DNA from 3 places in the Serratia sp. TSA_7 genome. Region 2 is predicted to be linked to each of the others. Evidence: predicted binding sites of a transcription regulator. Region 2 holds the regulator's gene; each other region holds the start of a gene.

Region 1 (6,984 bases), on a different contig from region 2:
AGAACGTATCACCTCTACCAAGACCGGTTCTATCACCTCCGTACAGGCCGTTTACGTTCCTGCGGATGACTTGACTGACCCGTCGCCAGCCACCACCTTTGCCCACTTGGACGCAACCGTGGTACTGAGCCGTAATATCGCTTCTCTGGGTATCTACCCGGCCGTTGACCCGCTGGATTCCACCAGCCGTCAGTTGGATCCGCTGGTAGTTGGCCAGGAGCACTACGATGTAGCGCGTGGCGTGCAGTCCATTCTGCAACGTTACCAGGAACTGAAAGATATCATCGCAATTCTGGGTATGGACGAGCTGTCAGAAGAAGACAAACTGGTCGTATCCCGTGCGCGTAAAATCCAACGCTTCCTGTCTCAGCCGTTCTTCGTGGCAGAAGTCTTTACCGGTTCTCCGGGCAAGTTCGTATCGCTGAAAGACACCATTCGTGGTTTCAAAGGCATTATGGACGGCGACTATGACCACCTGCCTGAACAAGCGTTCTACATGGTTGGCACCATTGAAGAAGCAGTGGAAAAAGCCAAGAAACTGTAACGTCTTGAGAGGAGGGTGATATGGCTATGACTTACCATCTGGATGTAGTCAGCGCGGAAAAACATATGTTTTCCGGCCTGGTGCAAAAGATCCAGGTGACAGGTAGCGAAGGCGAACTGGGGATTTTCCCTGGCCATGCGCCGCTGCTGACTGCCATCAAGCCTGGCATGGTGCGTATTGTTAAACAACACGGTGAAGAAGAGTTCATCTACCTGTCCGGTGGTATCCTTGAGGTACAACCGAGCGTGGTAACCGTGCTGGCCGACACTGCTATCCGTGGAACGGACCTCGACGAAGCGAGAGCGCTGGAAGCTAAGCGTAAAGCTGAAGAGCATATCAGCAGCTCTCATGGCGATGTCGACTATGCTCAGGCATCTGCAGAACTGGCGAAAGCGATCGCGAAACTGCGCGTTATCGAGCTTACCAGAAGATCGATGTAATATTTTGGCGCGTGCATAACGTAGCTAAAATTAAGAAAGCGGCCTATAGGGTCGCTTTTTTTTTGCTTTAAAATAAGCGTTTCTACCCGGCGGGGATTGTGATGTATAACACCCGGTACAGGCTAAAAATGTCTCCGATTGCCGACAATTATACCCTGCATAACGGGATGTCAGGCTGAGCTGCGGAACGCCTAGTGCCACATGGCTTATGCCCGGTTCGTGCAGAGAAATATGTAGTAATATTGTCACCAAAGGGTTCTACTTTCGTCCATCAAAATGGAGTTATCAGGTTGCTTATGTCGAACAGCGCAATGAGTGTGGTGATCCTCGCCGCGGGCAAGGGAACACGCATGTATTCCGATCTTCCCAAGGTGTTACATCCGTTGGCCGGCAAGCCGATGGTGCAGCACGTCATTGATGCCGCGATGAAACTGGGCGCGAAAAACGTCCATCTGGTGTATGGCCACGGCGGTGACTTGCTGAAAAGTACCCTGACCGATGAAGCGTTGAACTGGGTGTTGCAGGCTGAGCAACTGGGTACCGGGCATGCCATGCAGCAGGCTGCGCCGCATTTTGCCGATGATGAAGACGTCCTGATGCTGTACGGTGACGTGCCGCTGATCTCCGTCGATACGCTCACGCGCCTGCTGGCGGCGAAGCCGCAGGGCGGCATTGGCCTGCTGACGGTAAAGCTGGCTGACCCAAGCGGTTACGGCCGCATCGTGCGTGAGAACGACGATGTAGTGGGTATCGTTGAGCATAAGGATGCCAGCGAAGCCCAGCGTCAGATTACTGAAATCAATACCGGCATTTTGGTCGCTAACGGGCGCGATCTTAAGCGTTGGTTGGGGATGTTGAACAACGACAATGCGCAGGGTGAATTCTACATCACGGATATTATTGCGCTGGCCCATGCCGACGGTAAGAAAATTGAAGCGGTGCACCCGTCACGCCTGAGCGAAGTGGAAGGCGTGAATAACCGCCTGCAGCTGTCGCGGCTTGAGCGTATCTATCAGGCAGAACAATCTGAAAAATTGCTGTTGGCCGGCGTAATGCTGCTGGATCCGGCACGCTTTGACCTGCGCGGGGAACTTGTGCACGGTCGCGATATCTCTATTGATGCTAATGTCATCATCGAAGGAACGGTAACGCTGGGGGACCGGGTGAAGATCGGTGCTGGCTGTGTACTGAAAAACTGCGTGATCGGCGATGACTGCGAAATCAGCCCCTACAGCGTGTTGGAAGATGCGGTGCTGGAATCTGCTTGTACCGTGGGGCCATTTGCCCGCTTACGCCCGGGCGCAGAGTTGGCAGAAGGCGCTCACGTCGGCAATTTCGTGGAGATAAAAAAAGCGCGTCTGGGCAAAGGTTCCAAAGCGGGCCATCTGAGCTACCTGGGCGACGCTGAAATTGGCGATGATGTGAATATCGGCGCCGGCACCATTACCTGTAACTATGATGGCGCCAATAAGCATAAAACCATTATTGGCGACGGCGTGTTTGTCGGTTCAGACACGCAGCTGGTGGCGCCGGTTTCCGTTGGCAAAGGTTCCACCATTGCCGCCGGCACCACGGTCACCCGCGATATCGCTGAAAATGAACTGGTACTGAGCCGCGTCAAGCAGGTACATATCCAGGGTTGGCAGCGACCGGTGAAAAAGAAATAGGCGTAAGAAGATAGTGTGTTTTGCGTTGGGCTCAGGTAACGAGCCCAATACAAAACATAATAATCCCCATTCTCTACAGGCTCGGGGACGCACGGTAAAAACCGGCAAAATCAGGTCAAGGCATCGAAAGCGCCCCGAAAGGCGTTTAATTAGGAATACAACTGATGTGTGGAATTGTAGGCGCAGTAGCGCAACGTGATATTGCAGAAATTCTGTTGGAAGGGTTACGCCGTCTTGAGTACCGCGGTTACGACTCCGCCGGTCTGGCGGTGGTTGATGCCGAAGGCAACGTAAGCCGTTTACGCCGCGTAGGCAAAGTCAATAAACTGACCGAAGCCGCAGAACAACACGAACTGCATGGTGGCACCGGTATTGCTCACACCCGCTGGGCAACGCACGGTGAACCTACCGAAGCGAATGCGCACCCGCATGTTTCTGATTACATCACCGTGGTGCATAACGGCATCATCGAAAACCATGAACCGCTGCGTGAATTGCTGATCGAGCGCGGTTATCACTTCAGCTCTGAGACCGACACCGAGGTGATTGCACACCTGGTGCATTGGGAACAGCGCCAGGGCGGTACGCTGCTGGAAGTGGTGCAGCGCGTGATCCCACAATTACGCGGCGCCTACGGCACCGTGGTCATGGACAGCCGCGATCCTAGCGTGCTGGTGGCTGCGCGCTCCGGTAGCCCGTTGGTTATCGGCCGCGGCGTGGGCGAAAACTTTATCGCTTCCGATCAGCTGGCTCTACTGCCGGTAACTCGCCGCTTTATCTTCCTGGAAGAAGGCGACGTGGTGGAAGTGACTCGCCGCACCGTCAGCATTTTCGACAAACAGGGGAACGCCATCGAGCGTCCTGAGATCGAATCCAAAGTGCAGTATGACGCCGGTGACAAAGGCGCTTACCGTCACTACATGCAAAAAGAGATCTACGAACAGCCGCTGGCGCTGAAAAACACCCTGGAAGGGCGTTTCAGCCATGGCCAAATCAACCTGAGCGAACTGGGTCCGCGCGCCGATGAATTGCTGGCTAACGTGCAGCACGTGCAAATCATCGCCTGCGGCACCTCCTACCACTCCGGTATGGTGGCGCGTTATTGGTTCGAAGCGCTGGCCGGCGTGCCGTGCGACGTCGAAATCGCCTCGGAATTCCGCTACCGCAAATCTGCCGTGCGCCCGGGCAGCCTGATCATCACGCTGTCGCAGTCCGGTGAAACCGCCGATACCCTGGCGGCGTTGCGTCTGTCTAAAGAGCTGGGTTACCTCGGTTCCCTGGCGGTGTGTAACGTGGCCGGTTCTTCGCTGGTGCGTGAGTCCGATTTGGCGCTGATGACCAAAGCCGGTACTGAAATCGGCGTAGCTTCTACCAAAGCCTTCACCACCCAGCTTGCGGTATTGCTGATGCTGGTGGCGCGTTTGGGTCGTTTGAAAGGCATGGCGGAAAGCGTTGAGCATGAAATCGTGCACGCTCTGCAGGCATTGCCAGCGCGCATCGAACAGATGCTGTCGCTGGACAAAAACATTGAAGCGCTGGCGGAAGGTTTCTCCGACAAGCATCACGCGCTGTTCCTTGGCCGTGGCGATCAGTACCCGATCGCCATGGAAGGTGCGCTGAAGCTGAAAGAGATCTCTTACATTCATGCGGAAGCCTATGCGGCGGGTGAGCTGAAACATGGCCCGCTGGCGTTGATCGACGCCGATATGCCGGTCATCGTGGTGGCGCCGAACAACGAACTGCTGGAAAAACTGAAGTCCAACATCGAAGAAGTGCGCGCGCGCGGCGGCCAGCTGTACGTGTTCGCCGATCAGGACGCCGGTTTCGTCAGCAGCGAAGGAATGACCATCATTCCATTGCCGCACGTGGAAGAAATCGTGGCGCCCATCTTCTACACCGTGCCGTTGCAGCTGCTGTCCTATCACGTGGCGCTGATCAAAGGCACCGACGTTGACCAGCCGCGTAACCTGGCGAAGTCCGTCACGGTAGAGTAATCAGCTGCTGTTATGTTTGAAAAGCCGGCCTGAGCGCCGGCTTTTTTATCATTTAATTTTGTTATTCAGGTCTTGTACCGAGCGTTTCAGATCGCTGATTTCGCTTTGGGCATTGTCTTGCCCTTGTAACTTACGTTTCAGATTGTCGATCTCGCTGTTTTGATTTCGGTTCTCGTTTTCCATATTGCTCAGCTTGTCTTGCAGTTTCTTGATGGCCTGTTCCTGAAGCCTTAATTGTTCTTTGAAGCCGTCTAAATCTCCAAGCTCATAATTGGAAATGACGTAGCCTTGGTCGTAATGGCTCCAAAGAAGGATGTTATCGGTACTGCCGCTCGATTGCTTGCTGCGCTGTAGTCCATCCGCCGCCGTGGCGTTGGCCATAGCCAGCAAACCAAGGCTAACCGTTGACAATATAAGTATTTTTTTCATATGAAGTCCCTTTTCCTGAGCAAGGTATAACAGAATGTTTCAGGTTAAATAATAGCCTAATCAATATGTTAATTGCACGCTTGGTGTCTTGTAATATAACTGTCATATTTCGTACATTTTACTGTCACCAAACTGTCCTATTTTCCCTCCTGCAGCAATACTTACTCTGATGAAAACGACTTGAAGTCGATTTTTGAATATCCCATTAGGAGGGATTATGAAACTGATGCGTACCACCGTCGCCAGTATTGTGGCAGCGACTTTCTCCCTGACCGCCGTGTCCGCGTTCGCTGCTGCCAGCCTGACCGGTGCAGGTGCGACATTCCCCGCTCCGGTGTATGCCAAGTGGGCAGATTCTTATCAGAAAGAAACCGGCAACAAGGTTAACTATCAGGGGATCGGTTCCTCTGGCGGCGTGAAGCAAATCATCGCCAACACCGTTGACTTTGGTGCTTCTGATGCCCCGTTGTCTGACGACAAACTGGCGGCCGATGGCCTGTTCCAATTCCCTACCGTGATCGGCGGCGTAGTGCTGGCCGTAAACATCCCGGGCATCAAATCCGGTGAATTGACCCTGGACGGTAAAACGCTGGGTGACATCTACCTGGGCAACGTGAAGAAATGGAATGACCCGGCAATCACCAAGCTGAACCCGGGCGTCAAGCTGCCGGATCAGAATATCGCCGTGGTACGCCGCGCTGACGGTTCAGGCACCTCTTTCGTGTTCACCAGCTACCTGTCTAAAGCCAACGCGCAGTGGAAAGAGAAAATCGGCGCAGGCTCTACCGTTAACTGGCCAACCGGTCTGGGCGGTAAAGGCAACGACGGCATCGCCGCGTTCGTACAGCGTCTGCCAGGCTCTATCGGCTACGTTGAGTACGCTTACGCCAAGCAAAACAACCTGGCTTACACCAAGCTGATTTCTGCCGACGGCAAGCCGGTCAGCCCAACCGAAGAGAGCTTCAGCGCCGCCGCTAAAGGCGTGGACTGGAGCAAAACTTTCGCTCAGGACCTGACTAACCAGAAAGGCGATGGCGCATGGCCAATCACCTCCACCACCTTCATCCTGGTGCACAAAGAGCAGAAAAACCCGGCTCAGGGCGCAGAAGTGCTGAAGTTCTTTGACTGGGCGTACAAAACCGGTGCCAAGCAGGCCAACGATCTGGATTACGCCTCTCTGCCTAACGAAGTGGTTGAGCAGGTGCGTGCAGCATGGAAAACCAACGTAAAAGACAGTTCCGGTAAAGCACTGTACTAAAGAACGCAGGGGCGCGGGTTCACCGCGCTCCAGCCTATTTTGCAGGGCTCACCCATTGAGCTCGCCAGGGTTAAAACAGAGAGTGATCTATGGCTGAGTATAAGCCGACCATCAAAGCACCGAGTAAAAATGGTGATGTCATCTTCAGCGCGCTGGTCAAACTGGCGGCGCTGATTACCCTATTGTTGCTGGGCGGCATTATTGTTTCGCTGATTTTCGCCTCCTGGCCGAGCATGCAGAAATTCGGCTTCGCCTTCTTGTGGACCAAAGAATGGGACGCGCCTGCCGAGCAGTTCGGTGCGCTGGTTCCTATTTACGGTACCGTCGTCACGTCGTTGATTGCCCTGATTATTGCCGTACCCGTGAGCTTCGGTATCGCGCTGTTCCTGACCGAGCTGGCGCCAAACTGGCTGAGACGCCCACTGGGCATCGCTATTGAGTTGCTGGCGGCAATCCCGAGTATCGTTTACGGCATGTGGGGCTTGTTCGTGTTTGCGCCGCTGTTTGCCGAATATTTCCAGACTCCGGTTGGCGACGTGCTGTCCGGCATTCCTATTGTCGGCGAGCTGTTCTCCGGCCCGGCGTTCGGTATCGGTATTCTGGCAGCCGGGGTGATCCTGGCGATCATGATTATTCCTTATATCGCCGCCGT
Region 2 (6,984 bases):
GCCAAGCGCTGCTGAGCGGAGAACCGGTGCTGGAAATCATCGCCGAGAAAATGGGCCTGTCCGCCGGTTCGTTGCAGCGCCGCCTGCGTGAACAGGGGGCGACCTTTACCGCGTTGGTGGACAAGGTGCGCTGCGAGCTGGCGACTCATTATTTGCAGCAGCGCCACCTGCCGATTGCCGAGTTGGCGCTGCTGCTGGGGTATTCCGACGTCAGCGCGTTTTCACGCGCTTTTCGCCGCTGGTTTGGCATCAGTCCACGCCAGTGGCGGCAACTGCCGGCCTAACTTTCCAGCCGAAACTGCGGCTCCAGCCGGCTGATACCCAGTCCGTTGACCTTTTTCACCTTAATCTGCACCGGAATGCGTTCTTTCATCGCTTCGACATGGCTGATCACGCCGATGGTTTTACCGGAGGCATTCAGGCTGTCGAGGGCGTCCAGCGCGGTATCCAGGGTTTCCGCATCCAGCGTGCCGAAGCCTTCGTCGAGAAACAGCGAGTCGATGCTGGTCTTGTGGCTGACCAGGTCAGACAACGCCAGCGCCAATGCCAGGCTGACCAGGAAACTTTCGCCGCCGGACAGGGTGCGGGTGTCACGCAGCGCGTCCGCCTGCCAGGTATCCACCACCTGCAGTTCCAGCGCGTCGCTGGTTTTGCGTTGCAACAGGTAGCGCCCGTGTAGCCGCCCCAACTGGTTATTGGCCAGGTGTACCAGGTGATCCAGCGTCAGCCCCTGGGCAAATTTGCGGAACTTATCGCCTTCTTTGGAGCCGATCAGCTGGTTGAGGTAGCTCCAGTCGTCGTACTGCTGCTGGCTCTGGCTGATTTGCTCAAACAGCGATTGCTGATTGAGACGGCGTGCGGCGTCGCTTTCCAATTGGTTGCGCACTTCGCCCTGACGCAGTTGCAAGGTTTTCAATTGCTGCGCCAACGCCTCCAGGCTCTGGCTCAGGGCTGGCGCGTCGGCCTGGGTTTCATCCAGCCCTTCCGGGCGCTGTTGCCGCTGTTGTTCCAGCGTATGAACCGCTTGTGCCAGCAGGGCGCTGGCCTCCACCTGCCGCTGGTGCAACCGTTCTTTATGCTGCTGCAATTGCCGGCGCTGTGCGTCATCCAACAGCGCGGCGCTGAAGGCGGCTTCGTCGCTGAATTCGCTGGCGGCCAGTGCTTCCAGCCAGGTTTGTTCCGCCTGTTGCAGCCTCTCGCTCTGCCGTTGCTGCTGTTGTTGCAGGCCGGCAAGCTGGCCGGCCAGGCGATCGCGCTGTTCCTGAGCTTTCTGCCATTGTTCCACCGCCTGATGGCTGGCCTGCTCGCAGGCGGCCAGTTGGGCACGCAGCTGTTCGCGCACCTGCGGAATCTGTTGTTCGCCAAACAGCGCCAGCCGCTGCGCGCGGTGTTCGCTCAGGGTTTTCTCGCCCTCTTGCCACTGTTGTTGCAAGCGCTGCTGTTGCAACTGCGCGTCGGCGTGGTTTTTTTCCAGCAGGGTGAAGCGCTCGTCCAGCAGCGCTTGTTGCTGTTGTGCTTGTTGTTGCTGCGCCTGGAGCTCGGCCAGGGCATCTTTCGCCTGTTGTACCGTCTGTGCTGCCTGCTCGTGCTGCGCCAGCCCTTGCTGGCCCTGGCGTTCTTCGCTGTCGCAGGCGTTCAGCCACTGGCTCAGGCGCTCGGCATCTTGCAGATCGAAATCAAACGCCAGCGGCGCGCTGAGGGTTTGCCACTGTTGGCGCTGGGCGGCGAGTTGCTGCTCGTCCTGCGCTATTTGCTGTTGTTGGCGCTGTTGCTGTTCCTTCAGGCTTTCGCAACGGGTGCGCAGTTCGGTGCCTTGGGTGTACAGCGCCTCGGTTTTGACGCGCATTTCCGCCAGGCGCAATGCCGTCTCGGACGGTTTTACCGCCTGATATTGCTCAATGGCCGGATGGCTGGCGGAACCGCATAACGGGCAGGGCTCGCCGCTTTGCAGCAGTGCGCGCTCGGCTTCAAGACTGACGATGCGCTTTTCCAGCTCAAGGGCTTTTTCCACGTCTAACTGATGCGCTTTTTGCTGCTTGTAGTGCCGCCGCGTTTCTTCCAGCTGTTGCTCATGTTCGCCAAGCTGCGCCTGACGGGCGGTAAACTCTTTGCGCTGTTGTTCAAGCCGCTCGCTGGTCTGGCGGAACAGCGAGGAAAGGGTGAACAGCTGCTGGCGTGCCGGGCGCAGCTCGGCCAACTCGGCCTGACGCCGGCGCAGCGCCGCCAGCGGTGACTGCGCTTCCAGCGCATTTTGCTGCTGTTGCTGCGCCATCAACGCCGCGTTAAGACCGTTAAGCTTCTCCTGATGTTGCCCGGTCTGTGCGGTCAATTGGCTGCGTTGAACGTTTAACTGCTCCAGATCCGTTGTCTGCTGATGGCACTGCCGGGCGGCGTTGTCGCACGCCTGCTGCAATTCCGTCTGCGTTTTTTGCAGCTGAGCAATCTGGTGGTCGAGCGGGACGATCTGCTCGTCGATCAGCCGCTGCTGGATCTGCTGGCGCTCGGCCTGCGCCTGCTGCTCGGCGCGCGCTTTTTCCACGGCCTGCTGCAATGGCGCCATCTGCGCAAGCTGATGCTCCTGCTGCTGCGCCATTTGGGCGATCTGCTGTTGCAGCGCCTGCTGCTCACTGCGGCAGCGGTGACGGTCGTTATGCAGCGGCCGCAGTTTCTCCGCCGGTTCGCTGCGCGCCAACTGTTGCAACTGCGGTTTGGCCGCAGCCTGCTCCTGTTGCACGATGTTCAACTGGCGTTGGTATTCCTGCTGCTGGTGCTGCGTTCGCTGCCACTGTTGCAGCCAGTTCAGCGCCTGTTGCTGTTGCCGGGTCTGCCCGCTGAGGGCGGTTTCCTGCGCGCTCAGCTCAGCTAATTGGCTCTCCAATTGCTGACGCTGTTCGTCATTCAGCAGCTCAATGCCGCTGGCGCGTTGATGCAAGGCGTCCAGATCGGCTTTGGCCTGTTTGTGCTGCTCGAAAACCCGTTCGGAAAGTTGGCCGTAGATCTCGGTGCCGGTCAGCTCTTCCAGCAGTTCGGCCCGGTCATTGGCATCGGCATTGAGGAAGGCGGCGAACTGCCCCTGGGACAGCATCATCGATTTGGTGAAGCGGCCGAAATCCAGCCCGGTGATCGCGGCGGTCAGATCCAGCTTGTCGCGGACTTTATCCGCCAGGATTTTACCGTCTTCACGCAGCGCCAGTTCCACCTTTGGCGCTTGCAGATTGCCGTCCGGCGCATTTTTGGCGCGGCGTTGGCTCCAGAAGGCGCGGTAGCCGACGCCTTTGACCTCAAATTCGACCTCCGCCAACGATTCGGCGGTGTGGCGCGTCATCAGTTCGTTTTGGCTCGGTGTCACGTTAAGGCGCGGTGTCTGGTGGTACAGCGCCAGGCAGATGGCATCCAGCAGGGTGGTTTTGCCCGCGCCGGTTGGCCCGGTGATGGCGAACAGCCCATTGCTGGCAAAAGGCTCAGCGGTGAAATCGATCTTCCACTCGCCCTGCAATGAATTGAGGTTCTTCAGCCGCAGGCTCAGGATTTTCATTGGGTCGGCTCCTCGTCGTTGTGCCGTACGGCCTCGACCACCTGATGGAACATTTGGCGCATCCGCTGCTGGCGAGGCTCAGTGATTTCCGTCTCCTGCGCCAGCCGCCGCTCGAAGACCTCATCGACGCTCAGTTCGTTGAGCGTTTCCTTGTCCTGCTGTTCGAGGGCCTGGCGGCGCTGTTCTTTACTGCGGCGCAGCAATACCACCTCCACCGGCAGTTGATCCGCCAGCAGTTGAATACGGCGCTGAATGTCGCTGAGGTAATCTTGCGTGGCCACTTCGATATCCAGCCATACCGGCAGTTCACCTTGATAATCGGCGAACTGCCGCAATTGTTGCTCGATCTGCGCCAAATCGCCCTTGATCAGTTGCATTGGCTGGAAGCTGGGGATATCCAGTGCGGTGACCTGTTGCAGGGCGCCTTCGACGAAATCCACCATAAACACGCTCTTGGGTTTGCCCAGCTCATCGAAACTGAGCGGGATAGGCGAACCGCTGTAGCGGATATGCTCGGATTTGGCGACGTTCTGCGCCCGGTGAATATGCCCCAACGCAATGTAGTCGGCCGGCGGAAACGCCTGCGCCGGGAAGGCATCCAGCGTGCCGATGTAAATATCGCGCACCGAATCGGAGGTGGTAACCCCCACGGTGGTCAGGTGGCCGGTGGCGACAATCGGCAAGGTTAGCCCCAGTTCATCGCGGCGTGCGCAGGCCGCTTGGTAGAGCTGTTGATAGTGTTCCGCGATCGCCTCTTGCAACGCCTGCTGCTTTTGCGCGCCCGATTCGCCGGCGCGGCTGGTCGTCAGATCGCGCGGGCGCAGGAACGGGATGGCGCACAACACCGCACCCGGTTGGCCGTCGCGTTGGTTAAGCACCAGGATCTGCTGCCCGATGTCGCTCTGGGCGTTGGCGATCACCGTTGTATTCAGGCAAGAAAGCAATTCACGCGATTCATTCAGGGTTGCCACGGAGTCATGGTTACCTCCCAGCACCACCAGTTGGCAGCCGGTACGCTGCAGCTCCACCACGAAGCGGTTATACAGCTCGCGGGCGTAACTCGGCGGCGACCCGGTGTCGAACAGATCCCCGGCGACGATCAGCGCATCCACCCGTTGCTGTTCGATTTGCTCGATCAGCCAGCGTAAAAAAGCCTGGTGCTCGGCGGCACGGCTTTTGGTGAAAAAGTACTGGCCAAGATGCCAGTCAGAGGTGTGGATCAGGCGCATGACACTCCCGGGGCGATAAACTAATGGGGGGATTATAAAGGGGGCAGACTCTCCTGTCGTGACGCAATGATTATGACAACTGAATGATTTTTCTTTGAAGCTGGAAATAATCGCTATGCTTACTGGCTATAACAGGCTGGTTTTTTCATAAAAGTGTCACAAAACTGACGCATAATGGCGCCCGCAATCAACTGTGATCGCTAACACATTGGCAGGATTGACGATGGCAAGACGCATACTGGTGGTGGAAGACGAAGCGCCGATCCGTGAGATGGTGTGCTTTGTGTTGGAACAGAATGGTTACCAACCGTTGGAAGCCGAGGATTATGACAGCGCCGTGACGCGCCTGTCTGAGCCGTTCCCTGATTTGGTGTTGCTCGACTGGATGTTACCCGGCGGTTCCGGTATCCAGTTTATCAAACACATGAAGCGTGAAGCGCTGACCCGCGATATTCCGGTGATGATGCTGACCGCACGCGGTGAAGAAGAAGACCGGGTGCGCGGCCTGGAAGTGGGTGCGGACGATTACATTACCAAGCCGTTCTCGCCGAAGGAACTGGTGGCGCGCATCAAGGCGGTAATGCGCCGCATTTCACCGATGGCGGTGGAAGAAGTGATTGAAATGCAGGGGCTGAGCCTGGACCCTTCCTCACATCGCGTAATGGCTAATGAGCAGGCGCTGGATATGGGGCCGACCGAGTTCAAACTGCTGCATTTCTTTATGACCCATCCGGAACGTGTTTATAGCCGTGAACAGTTGCTTAATCACGTCTGGGGCACTAACGTTTATGTGGAAGACCGCACCGTTGACGTGCATATCCGCCGGCTCCGCAAGGCGTTAGAGACCACTGGTCATGACAAAATGGTTCAAACCGTTCGGGGCACCGGCTACCGATTCTCAACGCGTTACTGATCGCGTCGCGCTGGAGAATATGCTGTGCTAGAACGCCTTTCCTGGAAGAGGCTGGCCCTGGAGCTGGCTCTTTTCTGTTTACCTGCCTTACTGCTGGGGCTGATTTTCGGCTATCTGCCCTGGCTGCTGCTGGCCGCCGTGCTGGCGGCGCTGGTCTGGAATTTCTACAACCAACTCAAACTTTCCCACTGGCTGTGGGTCGATCGCAGCATGACGCCGCCGCCTGGGCGCTGGAGCTGGGAGCCGCTGTTTTACGGCCTCTACCAGATGCAACAGCGCAACCGTCGACGTCGCCGTGAACTGGCGTTGTTGATCAAACGTTTTCGCAGCGGCGCGGAATCGCTGCCCGATGCGGTGGTGATGACCACCGTCGAAGGCAATATCTTCTGGTGCAACGGGTTGGCGCAGCATCTGCTGGGATTCCGCTGGCCGGAAGACAACGGCCAGCACATCCTTAACCTGTTGCGTTACCCAGAGTTCAGCCACTATCTGCAACAGCAGGAATTCACGCGGCCACTGACGCTGCAACTCAATAACGAGCACTATGTCGAGTTCCGCGTGATGCCCTATTCGGAAGGGCAACTGTTGATGGTGGCGCGCGACGTCACCCAAATGCGCCAGCTTGAAGGCGCGCGCCGCAACTTCTTCGCCAACGTCAGCCATGAGTTGCGTACCCCGCTGACGGTATTGCAGGGCTACCTGGAGATGATGAGCGACGAGGAGCTGGACGGCTCGTTGCGCGGCAAGGCGCTGGGCACCATGCAGGAACAGACCCGGCGTATGGACGGGCTGGTCAAACAGCTGCTGACGCTGTCGCGCATTGAGGCGGCACCTAACGTCGATATGAACGAGCGGGTCGATATTCCGCTGATGCTGCGGGTGTTGCAGCGTGAGGCGCAGTCGCTGAGCGGCGACAACCATGAGATTACCTTCCGGGTGAACGAGCAGCTCAAGGTGTTCGGCAACGATGACCAACTGCGCAGCGCGGTGTCGAATCTGGTGTATAACGCCGTCAATCACACGCCGAAAGGCACCCATATTGAGGTGAGCTGGCAACAGACGCCAAACGGCGCGCAATTCCAGGTCAGCGACAACGGGCCGGGCATCGCCGCCGAACATATCCCGCGCCTGACCGAGCGTTTCTACCGCGTCGATAAAGCCCGTTCACGCCAGACCGGCGGCAGCGGGCTGGGGCTGGCGATCGTCAAGCATGCGCTCAGCCACCACGATGCGCGGTTGGAGATCCTCAGCGAGCAGGGGATCGGCACCCGTTTCATCTTTACCTTGCCTAACCGGTTGATTGTTCC
Region 3 (6,984 bases), on a different contig from region 2:
CCGCAGCAGCCCGACGCGTTGCGGGATAATTTTATTCAGGTTGCGCTGGCGACGGTGCAGGCGCCTTAAAGCCTGCGTTCATAAGGGGCAGTGCATCACCACAATCGGATTCTGGTGGTATTCGCTGCGGTGGCTTTCGCTAAAGCCGACTTTTTTCGCCAATGCCAGCGAAGGCTGGTTCTCCGGCGAGATAATACACACCGCCTTATCGCTGGGTAAGTGTTCCTTCCCCCAGGCCAGCGCTGCCTGCAAGGCTTCGGTGGCATACCCTTTGCCCTGCGCCGCCGTTATCAATGTCCAGCCCATCTCGGGGGCGTCGAGTGCCGGGATAATAGCGCGCTGGAAATCGGAAAAACCGATGCCGCCGAGGTAAGCGCCGCTGATTTTATCGCGTACCGCCCAGTAGCCGTACCCTAATAGCGTCCAGTGACCAACGTACCGCATCAGCCGGCCCCAGGAATCTTCGCGATCCCTCGGCGTACCGCCGATATAGCGGACAATTTCGGGATCGGCCCACATGGCGGCCAGCGATTCAAAGTCGTCAAGCGTATGCGCATCCAGGCGTAAACGCTCGGTCAGCAACGGCGGTGCGGTGGTGATAAGCGGCATTATTTTTTTCCTGCACAGAGCGAAAAACGGTGTAGCGAGTATGCCAGAGAAGTGACGTCGCCAGCCATTAGAGGTAAGGCTTTATCCAGCCAAGCCCGGCAGCGGTTTCGCCGCGAGGTTTGTATTCACAGCCGATCCAACCCTGATAGCCCATGTTGTCCAACTGTGCGAACAGCCACGGATAATTAAGTTCTCCGTCGTCCGGCTCATGACGATCTGGCACTGATGCGATCTGAATATGGGCGTAGCGCCCGGCCAGCGAGGTCATCAGGCCGCTGATATTGCCATCAACCAACTGAGCATGGAAAAAATCAAACTGCATGAAAACGTTCGGGCGATCGATAGCCTCGACCAATTGCGCGGCCTGGTGTTGGCTGGAGAACAGATAGTGGGGTTTCACCTGTGGGCTGAGGGCTTCGATCAAAACCTTGATGCCGTGTGCGGCGAAGGCCTCTGCGGCATAGCGGATATTGCCGATAAAGCTCTCGCGATAGCGCTGCCAGTCGGCTCCCTGCGGGACCAAACCGGCCATCACGTGCACGCAGGGGCAATTCAGGGCGATGGCGTAGGCCAACGCGCATTCGATATCGGCGCGCGCATCCTGTTCGCGGCCGGGGACGGCGGCCAACCCCCATTCACCGGCTACAACATTGCCCGGAGGGGTATTGAACAGCACCTGTTGCAGATCATGACGCCGCAGCTGTTCCGCCAGCAGTTCGGCTGGATATTCATAGGGGAACAGAAACTCCACCGCCTTGAACCCTGCGGCGGCGGCGGCCTCGAACCGCTCCAGAAACGGCAGCTCGTTAAACATCGTCGATAAATTGGCAGCAAATTTAGGCATGTTCCAGCTCCGTAATCCGGCAATTTCTTCATGGTACAGGGCAGCAGCGGGGGGCAGAAATGATTTTACAGGTGGATATCAGAAAATGAGGTTTAAACAGAAAAACCCCCTGACGGAGGTTAACGCTCTTTTCCAGCCGGTAGCGTGGGTTCTGCGCAGTACTGCGCAGAAAACTAGATTCCGCTAAACCAGTTATAGCCTTGATCTTCCCAGTAGCCGCCGGGATTGGTATCGCTGACAAAAATGGCGGCGATATGCTTGGCGTTCTTGAAGCCCAGTTTGGTTGGCACTCGCAGCCGCAGCGGATAGCCGTAGTCCGCCGGCAATGCCTTACCGCCGAAATCCAGCGCCAGGAGGGTCTGCGGGTGCAGTGCGGTGGCCATATCTATGCTGGAGTAATAACGATCCGCGCATTTAAAACCGACGTAGCGGGCATTCAGATCCGCCCCGACATGCTGCAGGAAGCTGCGCAGCGGTACGCCGCCCCATTGCCCGATGGCGCTCCAGCCCTCGATGCAGATCAGCCGGGTTATCTGGCTTTGCTGCGGCAGGCGTTGCAGCTGTTCCAGCGTCCAGGGGGCGGTTTTCTCCACCTTGCCGGAAATTTCCAGCCGATAGCTGGCGAGATCCACCTCCGGTACGTTGTACTCGGGGTAAAACGCGTTGAACGGGAAGGGGTGGGTAATCTGATCCGGCCGATAGGTTTGCGCCAGCCGCTGGCCGCTGAACAGCCAGGCCTGTACCCGATCGTTCCAGCGCGACATGGCCCACAGCACTTTATCCACCTGATCGCCGTCTTGCATGTTGCAGCCGGTCAGCATGGCGATGCCGCCCAGCGTCAGGCCGGAGCGCAGCATCAGGCGGCGTTGCAGATTGACCAGCTGTTTTTTCTGGTCCGGTTCCAACGCCGGTGTCGAAGGGCGCCGTCGTTTATCATTCATGTTTGCCACCCGTAATCATTGCCCATAGCGTGCGCGGCACGATAATCACCATTAGCAGGTGAATCACCACAAATAACCCAATGGCGGACATGGCGAAAAAATGCACGTAGCGCGCGGTGTCAAACCCGCCAAACAGGCTCACCAAGCCTTGCAACTGCACGGGTTTCCAGATGGCCAGTCCGGAGAGCACCAGCAGCAGCCCCAGCGCCAGCACGCCCAGGTACATCAGTTTCTGAATGGCGTTATAGCGGCCATGGTGATGTTGCAGCCGCAGCGTTAGCGCCTGCCCGATTTCGCGCCGCAGCGCCTTGGCGCTGAGCGGCAGCAGATCGCGCCGGAAATGGCCGCTGAACAGGCTCCACAACAGGTAGCACAACGCGTTAAGCGCCAGCAGCCACATTACCGCCAGATGCCAGCCAATCGCGCCGCCCAGCCAGCCGCCGAGCGTCATCTGTGGCGGAAAGCGGAAGCCGAACAGCGGTGAGGCGTTGTAGATTTCCCAGCCGCTCATGAACATGCAAACCATGGCGAACAGGTTAACCCAATGGGTGATCCGGACCGGCCAGCGATGCACCGGCCGCGGCGCGTTGGTTTTCATCGTTTTTTCCTGGGTCACATTGGCGGAACGGTGCCGTCTTTGCCGGCGGAGATGCGGGTGGCGACGCGTTCGCCTTTCTCGTCAGTGGCGGAGAACAGCACAATGTGCGCGCCCGGTTTCAACAGGCTGCGATCGCCGGGATCCAGGGTGACGATCGGCACGTCTTCCGGCACGGTGACGGTTTTCTGCTGGTTACCGTAGGTCACGGTCAGAGTGCGGCCGTTGGATTTCACCAGCTTGCCGACGGTACCGTTGGTCATGGTGTCTACCTTACCGTCGGCAGATTCCCAGGCCGAGTGGCCCTCGCCGGTGCCGCGCAGGCTGGCGGCGAACACGTGCACTTCCAGCGCTTTCAAGGTGCCATCCGCTTGCGGTACGGCGGCGGTGCCGATAAAGCTGTCCGGCTTGATATCGTCCAGCGTGCCCTTGGATACGCTCAGTACCTTGGTTTGATCGTTGATTTTTACGCTGACCTTTTCCCCTTTACGGTCGGTGAGCTGCAGGCTGCTGTCGCTGACTTGATCGATGGTGCCACGCAGTGGAGCAATGACTTTTCCCGGTGCCGGGGCGGCGGCGGCAATGCCGCTGCACAGCATCAGGGTGGACAGCAGTAAACCGGCAAAACGATGACGGGTAATCATAATCTTCTCCTTTGTATGGGTTGCCGGTTAAGCATGGTCGAACAACAGGGACAGCACCATGTCCGTTTGATGACATTAATGTCATCAAGAATGTCAGCCGAAACTGCTAGTATTTCCGCAGATGCAACGAGGTGGCGACAATGCGGATATTGGTGATTGAAGACGACATCAGCACGGGTGATTACCTGAAAAAAGGGCTGGGAGAGGCGGGATACAGCGTCGATCTGGCGCGTAACGGCACTGACGGGCTGTTCCGGGCGCTGGAGCACGGTTACGACGCCATCGTGCTCGACGTGATGCTGCCGGGGCTGGACGGCTGGCAGATAGTGGAAGTGCTGCGCAAGAAAAGCGATGTGCCGATCCTGTTTCTGACTGCGCGTGACGGGGTGCAGGATCGCATTCATGGCCTGGAGCTGGGGGCCGAAGATTATTTGATCAAACCCTTTTCCTTCACTGAACTGGTGTTGCGTATCCGCACGCTGCTGCGGCGCGGTACGGTGCGTGAAGCCGATCACTACAGCCTTGCCGATCTGCAACTCGACGTATTGCGCCGCAAGGCGGTACGGCAGGATGTGGTGATCCCGCTGACCAATAAGGAGTTTATGCTGTTGCACCTGTTGGTGCGGCGCGAAGGAGAGGTGCTGTCGCGCACCTTGATCGCCTCGCAGGTTTGGGACATGAATTTTGACAGCGACACCAACGTGGTGGATGTGGCGATCAAACGCCTGCGCGCCAAGATTGACCGGCCGTTCGCTATCAAGCTGATTCATACCGTGCGCGGCATCGGTTATGTCTGCGAGCCGCGCTCATGAACGTGCTGGCCCAACGCTGGCACAGCCTGTCGCTGACGTTACGCAGCGCCATGCTGTTTGCGCTGGTGGCGGCGCTGGTGGTCAGCGGCGCAGGCTGGTATCTGTATGGCGCGATGCGTCAGGAGATGACCACCCGCAGCGATTTTCAGGTTACCGGCCGGGTGGAGTATTTTCGCCATTTGCTGAGCCAGCGCTTTCCGCTCGACCGGTTGGTGGCCAACACCGGCCTGTTTGAAAACATGCTGGGCAATGAACAGGACGTTTTGATTTTTCAGCAACCGGGGCAAAAACCCTTAATCAACGTTAATCCGGCCAGGTTGACGCTGCCGCCCATAACGCCAACGCCGGTCGACGCGCCTCAGCTTCTGAGTGCGGTGAGCAGTGGGGAAACGGCGCAGGGCGTGCCGCTGCGTGTCGCATCGGCGCTGGTGAGACTGGATGACGGCAACCTGCTGCAGATCTCTGCGGCTCACGTGATGGTCAATGAACAGAAGATGCTGGCGCGCTATCTGTGGCGGATCGTCGCTGCGGTGGCTGTGGCGTTTTTACTGATCGCGCTGCTGGGCTATTGGGTGATGCGCCGTGGGTTACAGCCGCTGTGGCGCATGGCGGCACAGGCGGCGGTGATCACGCCGAATACGCTGTCGACTCGGCTGAGTGAGCAGGGGGCACCGAAGGAGCTGCGACAACTGACCCGTTCGTTTAACGCCATGCTCGATCGGCTGAATGAAGGCTATCAACGCCTGACGCAGTTCTCCGCCGATCTGGCGCATGAAATCCGCACCCCGGTGGGCGCGTTGATGGGCCATTGCCAGGTGGCGTTGTATCAGCCGCGCAGCGTGGAAGAGTATGAAACCCTGTTGTCGAACAATATGGACGAACTGGAGCGCATTTCGCGCATGGTGGAAAATATTCTGTTCCTGGCGCGCGCCGGGGAAGCGCAGGCGGTGCTGAACTGTAGCCGAATGGATATAGCGCAGGAGCTTCAGCGGGTGGCGGACTATTTCGAAGGCCTGGCGGAAGAGCGGGGCATCACTTTAGTTTGCCGGGGCGAGGGGCAACTGATGGCGGATGCGATGCTGTTTCAGCGTGCGTTGAGTAATCTGGTCGCCAATGCGGTGCGTTATGCCGACGAAAACAGCCAGATACGGTTGCAGGCGCTCAGTCAGCCGAAGGGAAGGGTAGTGATCCAGGTGGTCAATCAAGGGCGGCCCATTTCACCGGCGCACCTGGACAAGCTGTTCGACCGTTTTTACCGTGCCGATGCAGCCCGCAGCGCCGGCAGCCATGCCAGCGGCCTGGGGTTATCGATCGTGCGCGCCATCATGACGCTGCACGGCGGCGAGGTTCGTGCCGAGTGCATCGCCGGTGAACCCTCGGCGCGCATCACCTTTAGCCTGATATTTCCTCAGGCCGATTAATACTGCGCTGAATGCGGCGCATTGGATCCCGGCTGCATCGATCAGCGCGGCGGAATGGCGAAGCGGAAGCAGGCCCCTTTTTGCGCTTGCTCGACCAGTTGAATGTCGCTGCCGTGCAGTTGCAAAATGCGCCGTACGATCATCAGGCCCAGCCCGCCGGCATGGCGGCGCGCGCCGTGCAGGATAGACGGCCGCACAAACAGGTCGGCGCGCAGCGCCTGCGGAATGCCGGGGCCGCTGTCGTTGACCTGCACCAGTATCTTGTCTTCCTGCTGCCACAGCCGTACGCCGATTTCACCGCCCTGCGGCGTATGGCGAATGGCGTTGTCCAGCAGGTTGGTCAGCACCCGCTCGATCATGCTCAGATCGGCAAACACCAGCGGCATGCCCGGGGCGATATCGGCGCGTAACCGCTGATGCCGCGCCTCGGCCGCCAGCTCGAACTTCTGGAATACGTCCTGCACCAGCTCGCCGAGCGAGAACGGCTCTTTTTGCGGCTTCACCACGCCGTACTCCAGCCGCGCCAGTTCGAACAGTTCTTGCGCCAGTTTGCCCACCTTGCGGCTTTGCGCCAGCGCGGTCTCCAGGTAGCGTCTGCGATCGTTTTCGCTCAGGCTGGCCGATTTTACCGACAGCGTTTCCAGGTAGCCGTGCAGCGAGGTGAGCGGGGTGCGCAGATCGTGCGAAATATTGGCGATAAACTCGCGCCGCTGCTGGTCCTGCTGCGACAGCGATTGCCACTGTTCGGCAACGCGCTGCGCCATGCTGTGAAACGCCAACTGCAACTGACTAACCTCATCGCGCCCGAGGCTGGGAACCGGTTGCGCCGCATAGGCCTGCACCGCGGCGATGCCGCCGTTATCCAGCACGCTCACTTGCCGGGTCAACTGGCGGATAGGTCGCGTCACCCAGCGGAAGGCGAAGCCGCCGGCCAGCAGGCCGAACACTACCACCAGTCCCATCGACCACAGCGCCATTTTAACCGCCGAGCTGAACTGAGCGTTGCTGGCCAGCGCGGTATAATCTTCGCCGAGCAACACCACATACAGATAGCCTTCAATCTGGCCGTTGACCTTCAGCGGCGCGACGCTGAATACCTTCTTCCCGTCGGGGCTGCG

What was found. The regulator PhoB, encoded in region 2, activates phosphate uptake and scavenging genes when phosphate is short. The targets are predictions, from matches to a motif close to CTGTCATAAAACTGNCNNAT.
Region 1: the regulator PhoB is predicted to act here: its motif matches at 5,196-5,215, upstream of pstS (phosphate ABC transporter substrate-binding protein PstS).
Region 3: the regulator PhoB is predicted to act here: its motif matches at 3,690-3,709, upstream of ACUTQW_RS02210 (heavy metal response regulator transcription factor).

The regions. Positions count from the first base shown of each region.
Region 1 covers NZ_JBQZFU010000005.1:275,488-282,471, reverse strand. Annotated here, with positions in the region: gene atpD (F0F1 ATP synthase subunit beta) at 1-544, shown strand, start outside; gene ACUTQW_RS17885 (F0F1 ATP synthase subunit epsilon) at 565-984, shown strand; gene glmU (bifunctional UDP-N-acetylglucosamine diphosphorylase/glucosamine-1-phosphate N-acetyltransferase GlmU) at 1,281-2,651, shown strand; gene glmS (glutamine--fructose-6-phosphate transaminase (isomerizing)) at 2,816-4,645, shown strand; gene ACUTQW_RS17870 (hypothetical protein) at 4,694-5,074, opposite strand; gene pstS (phosphate ABC transporter substrate-binding protein PstS) at 5,292-6,332, shown strand; gene pstC (phosphate ABC transporter permease PstC) at 6,422-6,984, shown strand, end outside.
Region 2 covers NZ_JBQZFU010000006.1:105,382-112,365, reverse strand. Annotated here, with positions in the region: partial or broken gene ACUTQW_RS18545 (helix-turn-helix transcriptional regulator) at 1-284, shown strand, start outside; gene sbcC (exonuclease subunit SbcC) at 281-3,535, opposite strand; gene sbcD (exonuclease subunit SbcD) at 3,532-4,764, opposite strand; gene phoB (phosphate response regulator transcription factor PhoB) at 4,988-5,677, shown strand; gene phoR (phosphate regulon sensor histidine kinase PhoR) at 5,702-6,984, shown strand, end outside.
Region 3 covers NZ_JBQZFU010000001.1:459,614-466,597, reverse strand. Annotated here, with positions in the region: gene ACUTQW_RS02240 (LysR family transcriptional regulator) at 1-69, shown strand, start outside; gene ACUTQW_RS02235 (GNAT family N-acetyltransferase) at 79-609, opposite strand; gene ACUTQW_RS02230 (HPr family phosphocarrier protein) at 677-1,453, opposite strand; gene ACUTQW_RS02225 (molybdopterin-dependent oxidoreductase) at 1,627-2,394, opposite strand; gene ACUTQW_RS02220 (cytochrome b/b6 domain-containing protein) at 2,387-2,992, opposite strand; gene ACUTQW_RS02215 (hypothetical protein) at 3,007-3,633, opposite strand; gene ACUTQW_RS02210 (heavy metal response regulator transcription factor) at 3,774-4,445, shown strand; gene ACUTQW_RS02205 (heavy metal sensor histidine kinase) at 4,442-5,866, shown strand; gene ACUTQW_RS02200 (HAMP domain-containing sensor histidine kinase) at 5,908-6,984, opposite strand, start outside.